2 regions of the Streptococcus sp. 2022WUSS037 genome follow, and region 1 is predicted to be linked to the other one. Evidence: predicted binding sites of a transcription regulator. Region 1 holds the regulator's gene; the other holds the start of a gene.
The links. Region 1 encodes Rex, which represses fermentation and respiration genes when NADH is low (regulators of the CRP and FNR family bind a similar motif). Its sites were predicted from a motif close to TTGTGAANTANTTCACAA; they were not measured.
Positions count from the first base shown of each region.

Region 1 (4,432 bases):
CAGCAGGAATTGACGGCGTAACTATTGACGAAATAGATGACTATCTCCGCAAGCACTGGCGTTCAACTAAAGAACTCATAAAGCAGAGAAAGTACAAGCCTCAGCCAGTTTTACGAGTTGAAATTCCCAAACCTAACGGCGGAGTTCGCCAGCTAGGTATCCCAACGGTCATGGATAGAATGATACAACAAGCTATTGTCCAAGTCATTAGTCCTATTTGTGAACCCTATTTCTCTGAGAAGAGCTACGGATTCAGACCCAATCGGTCATGCGAACAAGCTGTTATCCAGTTATTAGAATACCTTAATGATGGTTATGAGTGGATAGTAGACATAGACCTGGAGAAGTTGACGATACCGTTCCTCAAGATAGACTGATGTCGCTTGTTCATAACATTATCCAAGATGGGGATACAGAATCTTTAATTCGTAAGTATCTTCATTCAGGTGTGGTCATCAACGGACAACGACATAAAACATTAGTTGGAACGCCACAGGGAGGAAATCTATCACCGCTCCTGTCCAATATCATGCTTAATGAGCTAGATAAAGAGCTGGAAAATCGCGGACTTCGCTTTGTTCGCTACGCAGATGACTGTGTCATCACAGTTGGTAGTGAGGCGGCGGCTAAACGTGTGATGCATTCAATTAGTCGTTACATTGAAAAACGATTAGGATTGAAAGTCAACATGACCAAGACTAGGATTGTGAGACCGAACAAATTGAAGTATCTAGGATTTGGGTTCTGGAAATCATCTGAGGGCTGGAAAAGTCGTCCGCATCAGGATAGCGTACAGAGTTTCAAGAGAAAACTCAAGAAACTAACGGCCCGTAAGTGGAGTATTGACTTAGACAGCCGAATTGAGCAACTAAACTGGGTTATTCGAGGATGGATAAACTACTTTTCTATGACGAACATGAAATCAGTCATGGAAAGTATCGATGAACGTCTGAGAACTCGACTAAGAGTTATTATCTGGAAACAATGGAAGAAGAAATCTAGGCGATTATGGGGACTTCTCAAATTAGGAGTACCGAAGTGGATAGCGGATAAAGTATCTGGCTGGGGTGACCATTATCAATTAGTGGCTCAGAGGTCAATACTGAAACGTGCCATATCAAAACCAGTCCTCGCTAAACGTGGACTGGTTTCTTGCTTAGATTATTATCTAAAACGACATGCGTTAAAAGTTAGTTGAACCGCCGTGTGCCGAACGGCACGCACGGTGGTGTGAGAGGGACTAGAAATTAGTCCCTACTCGATTTCATTTCCAGAAATACCAATAACTGGTTTTTTCATTGCTTATCCTTTTCGCATAAAGTAGAGTAGTGTCTGTAATTCACTAGTCAAATCAACATACTGAACAACGACATCTTTTGGGACAGACAAGTTAACTGGTGAAAAGCTCAGAATTCCCTTAACACCAGCTTCAACAAGAATATCAGTCACTTCTTGCGCTTTGACGCTGGGTACCGTTAGAATAGCTGTCTGAGAGTTTGCTTCGCTGATACGTTCCTTGATTTCTGAGATTGCATGGATTGGGATATTTTCATCTGTCGTTCCAACAGCTGGATTATCATCTGCCTCAAAAGCCATGACTATTTTCATTTTATTTCGTTCGTGGAAGCGATAGTGTAGCAAGGCCCGCCCCATATTCCCGACTCCAACAAGCATAACATTGGTGATGGAGGTATCATTTAGAATATCCGCAAAGAAATCCATCAACTCTTTGACATTGTAGCCAAAGCCACGACGACCAAGCTCTCCAAAATAGGAAAAATCTCGGCGGACGGTAGCTGAGTCGATTCCGATAGCTTCGGCAATTTCTTTTGAACTAGCTTTTTCAATATTTCCTGCATAGAAACGTTTAAAAATGCGATAGTAGAGGGAGAGACGTTTGGCAGTTGCGCGTGGAATATCAGATTTTTTATCGTTTTTCACTTTAGACTCCTTTATTTCGATAGAATACGCTTTATCGATTATTTATATATTAAACAGTTCTTTATTCTATTCTAGTCCAAGTTTGTGAAAAAATCAACAGATTGATTTTAAAAAAAGATTAAACAGGAAACTGTCTAATCTAGTGTTTGTAAATAGCGATAGAGATCCCCGATTGTCCCTTTGTAATCCAGAGCTTGTCCGTCTTGTGTAATGCTGGTAACTGGATAATAGTCTGGGAGGGTTAAGCAACCGGAAAAAGCCAGAATAGCTGCATCTTTATTCTCAAATGTTTGGATACGTTCTTGCTTATAAGCATCAAGATAGTGAATTTCAATCATACTAACCCTCTTTTGTAAAGATGTCACGGTCAATCAAGCTATCCATGAGGAAATAGAATTTTTCTTGAATAACCTTGTTACTTTCTGGCTTAAAAATGTTTACCAGATGAAGACCAGACTTGTCGGTAATGTTAATTTTAAAACCAGTTAGGTCTTGATTGATAATAATTTTCAAGAGGAATCCTTGGTTTGAATTTGGAATTTCTTCCAGAAGACGTGTAAGCTGATAGTGACCTGCTTTGCTTTGTTCAAAGGTGTTATCACGGAGTGTATATTTTTTGATAGCAGGGCTAATGTGATAAGTAAAATTACAATCTTTTAAGGTAACTGATTGTTGGAATGCCATTTTAACCTCCAAGTATTTTCTTTAGTTCGATGATGAGAGTATCTATCTCTTCTTTTGTATTGATTTCAGATAGGCTGATACGAATGGATTCTTTCAGACGATGGGAGTCTTTTCCATACATAGCTTCTAAAACATGGCTATTTTGGACAATACCTGCCGTACATGCGGAACCGCTAGAAACAGCGATACCTGCCAAATCTAGTTGCATGAGTAGTTGTTCATTAAGTTTACCAGGAAAACCGATATTAAGGACATGAGGGAGATGAGGTCCAGCCTGATTGAGATAATAGTCTAAGCCAGACAATCTCTCGATAATATGTTGTCGCAGTTCACTGACATGCTTATGATGCGTATCTAAGGACTCATATTGTTCTGTCAGGGCAGTCGCCATAGCAGCAATGGCAGGGAGGTTCTCAGTACCTGCTCGATGTTGCTGTTCCTGCTTTCCGCCGTGGATCAAGGAATCAAATTTATGAACTTTACTATACAGGAAGCCCATCCCCTTTGGACCATGGAATTTATGGGCAGAGGCTGCGAGGAAGTCAATTCCGTAGTCAGAGGGAGCAATTGCAATTTTTCCAATTGCTTGAACAGCATCTACATGAAAGACGGCCTGATGATCGGCTAGGAGCTCTCCAATTTCCTTGATAGGAAGTAGTTGACCGGTCTCATTGTTAGCAAACATGACGCTGACTAAAATAGTATCTGGTCGAAGGGCATCCTGAATTTGTTGAGCGGTGATTACTTGATCGACTGGGTGGATATAGGTTACCTCGAACCCAAACCGCTCCTCTAGATATTGCATGGTATGGAGGACAGCATGGTGTTCGATAGCCGTAGTAATCAGGTGTTTTCCTTTGGATTGATGTGCAAGTGCATAGCCTTGAATAGCTAAAGTATCAGCTTCGGAGCCTCCAGATGTGAAAATAATTTGTTCAGGAGAGGCGGAGAGGATCTGAGCAATCTCTTGACGACTTTGTCTAAGATATTGATTGGCTTTCCGACCGCTTTGATGGATACTGGAGGGGTTTCCATAATTTTCTTGAGCCACTTCCATCATCCGTTGGAGTGCAGTAGGAGATAGAGCAGTGGTCGCTGCATTATCTAAATAAATCAAAGAGTTTACTCCTAGTTTTCTTTTTCAGGACTAGTAAATTTGAAAAGTGGGCTGAGTGGCTGATGTTCTTGGATGCGGTGGATGGCATCTGCAATCAAGTCACTAGCTGTTAGGAAGGCGATATTTTTAGGATGCTGTTCTTTGCTTGCAACAGAATCGGTAACTAATATTTCTTTGATTGGTGCTTCATCTAAGAGTTGGGCTGCAGTTCCCGCAAAGAGACCATGGCTGGCAACTGCATAAATTTCAGTAGCACCACCTTCTTGGACAATTTTTGAAGCTTGTGAGAAAGTGCGACCAGTATTGAGAATATCGTCCACCAAAATAGCTTTTTTACCAGCAACATCACCAATAATATAGCCTTCTGCACGCTCTGAATCATCTTGTGCGTAGTCAATAATGGCGATCGGTGCATTTAGAAATTCAGCGATATTACGTGCGCGTTTGATACCAGAATTTTTAGGACTCACAATGACGACATCTTCTCCGCAGAGTCCTTTTTCCATGTAGTAGGCTGCAAAAAGTGGTTCTGTAAGGAGATTGTCTACTGGAATATCAAAGAAACCTTGAATTTGTGAAGCGTGCAAATCAAGAGTCAATACACGGTCGACACCAGCTTTAACCAGCATATTTGCAACTAATTTAGCTGTAATTGGTTCGCGTGGAGAAGCGGTACGGTCTTGACGAGCA
Region 1 covers NZ_JAOTGJ010000040.1:76-4,507, forward strand. Annotated here, with positions in the region: partial or broken gene ltrA (group II intron reverse transcriptase/maturase) at 1-1,198, shown strand, start outside; gene ODU55_RS10410 (redox-sensing transcriptional repressor Rex) at 1,303-1,941, opposite strand; gene ODU55_RS10415 (DUF4649 family protein) at 2,076-2,279, opposite strand; gene ODU55_RS10420 (DUF1831 domain-containing protein) at 2,281-2,625, opposite strand; gene ODU55_RS10425 (cysteine desulfurase family protein) at 2,627-3,742, opposite strand; gene ODU55_RS10430 (ribose-phosphate diphosphokinase) at 3,754-4,432, opposite strand, start outside.

Region 2 (4,432 bases), on a different contig from region 1:
TGGTTGCTCGTAGAAGAGCCACATTACTTTAGCAGCATCCATTGGTGAACCACCACCGAGGGCGATGATTGTATCTGGTTTGAAGGTACGCATCAATTCTGTACCCTTGTAAACTGTTGTGATATCTGGATCTGGTTCAACGTCTGAGAAGATTTGGTAAACCACTTTATTACGACGGAGATCCAACTGTTCGATGATACGATCCAAGAAACCAAGTTCTACCATGGCATGGTCTGTAACGATCATGACACGTTCAACGTCACGGCATTTTTGGAGGTATTGGATAGAATCACGTTCGAAGTATGTTTTAGAAGGAACTTTAAACCACTGCATATTATTTCTACGTCTTCCTACTTTCTTGATGTTGAGCAAGTTCATAGCACTTACGTTATCACTGATGGAGTTGCGTCCGTAAGAACCACAACCAAGTGTCAATGATGGCAAGAAGGCATTGTAAACATCACCGATACCACCGAAAGTAGATGGAGAGTTCCAGATAACACGGATAGCACGCACGATTGTACCAAATTCTTTAGCTAATTCAGCATCTTCTGTGTGAATGGCTGCAGAGTGACCTAGACCGTGGAATTCTACCATTTGACGCGCTGCTTCAAGACCTTCTGCACGACCGTCAACTTTCAAGACGGCAATAACAGGTGACAATTTCTCACGAGTCAATGGCTCTTTTTCACCGATTTCAGCAACCTCAGCTGCCAAGATGTTTGTACCTTCTGGTACTGAGAAGCCAGCCTGCTCAGCAATCCATGCAGCTGGGCGACCAACGATGTCCGCATTCAATTTGCCTTCTGCACAGTTTTTGCTGTTAGCTTTCACACCGAAGCAGTATTCTTCAAGAAGAGCTTTTTCTTTCTTATTAACGAAGTAAGTTTTGTAAGACTTGAATTCTGCTACAAACTCATCGTAAACTTCTTTATCAATGATAACTGCTTGTTCTGACGCACAGACCATACCGTTGTCAAATGACTTAGACATAACGATGTCATGTGCTGCCTGACGGATGTTTGCTGATTTTTCAACATAGGCTGGAACGTTACCAGCACCTACACCGAGGGCAGGTTTACCACAAGAGTAAGCTGCACGCACCATTGCGTTACCACCAGTTGCAAGGATTGTTGCAATACCATCATGTTTCATCAACTCAGACGTTGCTTCCATAGATGGTTTTGTTACCCACTGGATACAGTTTTCAGGGGCACCAGCTGCCACAGCTGCTTCATAGACAACACGAGCTGCATGAGCAGAAGATTCTTGTGCAGATGGGTGGAAGGCAAAGACAATTGGATTACGTGTCTTCAAGGCAATCAATGATTTAAAGATTGCTGTAGAAGTTGGGTTTGTTGTTGGAGTGATACCACAGATAACACCAACTGGCTCAGCAATCAAGGTCAAACCTGTCACTTCGTCTTCTTCGATAACACCAACTGTTTTTGTATGGCGCATATTGTTAACCACGTGCTCGCAGGCAAACAAGTTTTTCGTTGCCTTATCTTCGAATACACCACGTTGGGTTTCTTCAAAGGCATGCATTGCCAATTCACCGTGCTTGTCAAGAGCAGCTACCGAAGCCTTAGCTACAATGTAGTCTACTTCTTCTTGACCAAGTTTGCGGAACTCATCAAGAGCAACCAAACCTTTTTGAACAAGCTCATCAACGTGTTTGCGAGCTTCTACTAATTTTTCTTCTGGTGATACAACTTTTTTATCAGCCATTGTGTTCCTCCAAATTTTCTTGTCAACATTTTGTTAACTTTTTCACAATGTTATTCTACAACTTTTATTTTTATTTGTAAAGAGAAATTGTTAATTTTTTCACATTTTTTCTGTTTTGCCATAGTAAGCGCTTACTTTTTGTTTGGTTCAGAAAGTATTTCCGAATACTTTCTGAAAAATTTCTGGAAATTCGCTTACAAGGAAAAAAGAGTCATTCTATTTAACCGAGGATCTCTTTCAACATCTATTTTATCAAGAAAACGCTTACAAGTAAACAACTTTTGTGAAAAAATATGGATAAATTTCTGATTATTTCCAAACCAATACTCGCGTCAGCATCTATTGATATACTTGCATTATGTTGGTTTTTGTGATATTATTAACAAGAAATTAACTATATTAACACATCAAAATGATGTACAATCATACATAGGAGGTCTGCCATGAAAGCAGTTGTTGTTAATCCAGAATCTACTGGTGTTGTCGTTGTCGAAAAAGAACTTCGTCCACTTGAAGCTGGCGAGGCTTTGGTTCAGATTGAGTATTGCGGTGTTTGTCACACAGACTTACACGTTGCTCAAGGTGACTTTGGTAAGGTACCGGGCCGTGTTCTTGGTCACGAAGGTATCGGAATCGTGACTGAAATTGCTCCAGATGTGACTAGCTTAAAAGTTGGCGATCGTGTGAGTGTTGCTTGGTTCTTCCAAGGTTGTGGCACTTGTGAATATTGTACAACTGGTCGCGAAACCCTTTGCCGTACTGTTAAAAATGCAGGCTACTCTGTTGACGGTGGTATGGCTGAGCAATGTATCGTAACTGCTGACTATGCGGTAAAAGTACCAGAAGGTCTTGATCCAGCTCAAGCAAGTTCTATCACCTGTGCTGGCGTAACCTGCTACAAGGCTATCAAAGAAGCGCACTTGGAACCTGGCCAATGGATTGTCATCTACGGTGCTGGTGGCCTTGGCAACCTTGCAGTCCAATACGCTAAGAAAGTCTTCAACGCTCATGTTATCGCTGTAGACATCAACAATGATAAATTGGAACTCGCCAAAGAAGTTGGTGCAGATGTCATCATCAATGGACTTGAAGTAGAAGACGTACCTGGCTATATCAAGGAAGTAACGGGAGGCGGTGCCCACTCAACTGTCGTAACGGCTGTTTCTAAGGTTGCCTTCAACCAGGCTATTGACAGCGTTCGTGCAGGTGGCTATGTCGTGGCTGTTGGACTTCCATCTGAATACATGGACCTCAGCATTGTCAAGACTGTGCTAGATGGTATCAAGGTAGTCGGCTCTCTAGTTGGTACTCGTAAAGACCTAGAAGAAGCCTTCCACTTCGGTGCTATAGGACTAGTTGTCCCAGTCGTTCAAAAACGTCCTGTGGACGATGCCGAAGCAGTCTTTGATGAAATGGCCGCTGGTACTATTCAAGGTCGTATGGTCCTTGATTTCTGCCACCATCACTAATTCGCTCTCCACTATTTTCAAGAAGTGATTATCCAATCGCTTCTTTTTTGCTTTCTAAAATAAAAAAGAAGCAGCCTAGACTACTGCTTCTCCAATTCTGCTAAAATACTTGCGAAATCTGTTTTGAGTGCTTCCAAGCTTGTTTCAACTTGACTTCTTGTCTGGTTATTTTTAACCACAACCTGTCCTGATTCGATTTCGCTACCACCCAGGGTAATGATGGCCTTAGCTCCAAAGACATCTGCTGACTTAAACTGGGCCTTGAGCTTGCGGTCAAGGTAATCTCGCTCTGCTCGGAAGCCTTGCTTGCGGATGGCTTGAACCAACTCGAGCGCTCCGCCATTGGCCTCCTGACCCAAAACAGCGATGTAGACATCTAGCTGGGTGTCGAGAGGGAGTTCAATGCCTTGCTTTTCAAGGACGAGGATGAGGCGCTCAATCCCCATGCCAAAGCCAAATGCTGGTGTTTCAGGTCCACCGAAATAGGACACCAAACCGTCGTAACGACCGCCGGCACAGATGGTCAGGTCGTTGCCACCAACCTCGGTCATAAACTCGAAAATAGTATGGTTATAGTAGTCCAGACCACGCACCATGTTGGTGTCAATCACATAAGCAATGCCTAAGCTGTCCAACATAGTCTTAACTGCTTCAAAGTGAGCAGTACTTTCTTCATCTAGGTAGTCTAAGATGGACGGTGCATTTTCCACTGCGACCTTGTCTTCTTTTTCCTTGGAATCCAACACACGCAAAGGATTTTCTTCTAGACGGCGCTGGCTATCTTTAGACAACTGTTCCTTGAGCGGCGTCAGATAGTCAATCAAAGCCTGACGGTAGGCTGCACGGCTCTCTGGATTTCCCAGACTATTGAGATGGAGGCGGATATTCTGAATTCCCAGCTCCTCAAAGAAGTGGTATGCCATGGCAATGGTTTCTACGTCTGTCGCTGGGTTATTGGAACCAAAGCACTCCACACCAATCTGGTGGAACTGACGGAGACGACCTGCCTGCGGACGCTCATAGCGGAACATTGGGCCCATGTAGTAGAACTTAGCCGGCTTTTGCACTTCTGGAGCAAAGAGCTTGTTTTCTACATAAGAACGAACAACCGGTGCCGTACCTTCTGGACGGAGGGTGATATGACGCTCTCCCTTGTCATAGAAATCGTACATCTCCTTGGTCACAATGTCTGTCGTATCCCCAACCGAACGGCTGATGACCTCATAATGCTC
Region 2 covers NZ_JAOTGJ010000008.1:64,160-68,591, forward strand. Annotated here, with positions in the region: gene adhE (bifunctional acetaldehyde-CoA/alcohol dehydrogenase) at 1-1,731, opposite strand, end outside; gene adhP (alcohol dehydrogenase AdhP) at 2,175-3,200, shown strand; gene hisS (histidine--tRNA ligase) at 3,281-4,432, opposite strand, start outside.
Region 2: the regulator Rex is predicted to act here: its motif matches at 1,762-1,779, upstream of adhE (bifunctional acetaldehyde-CoA/alcohol dehydrogenase).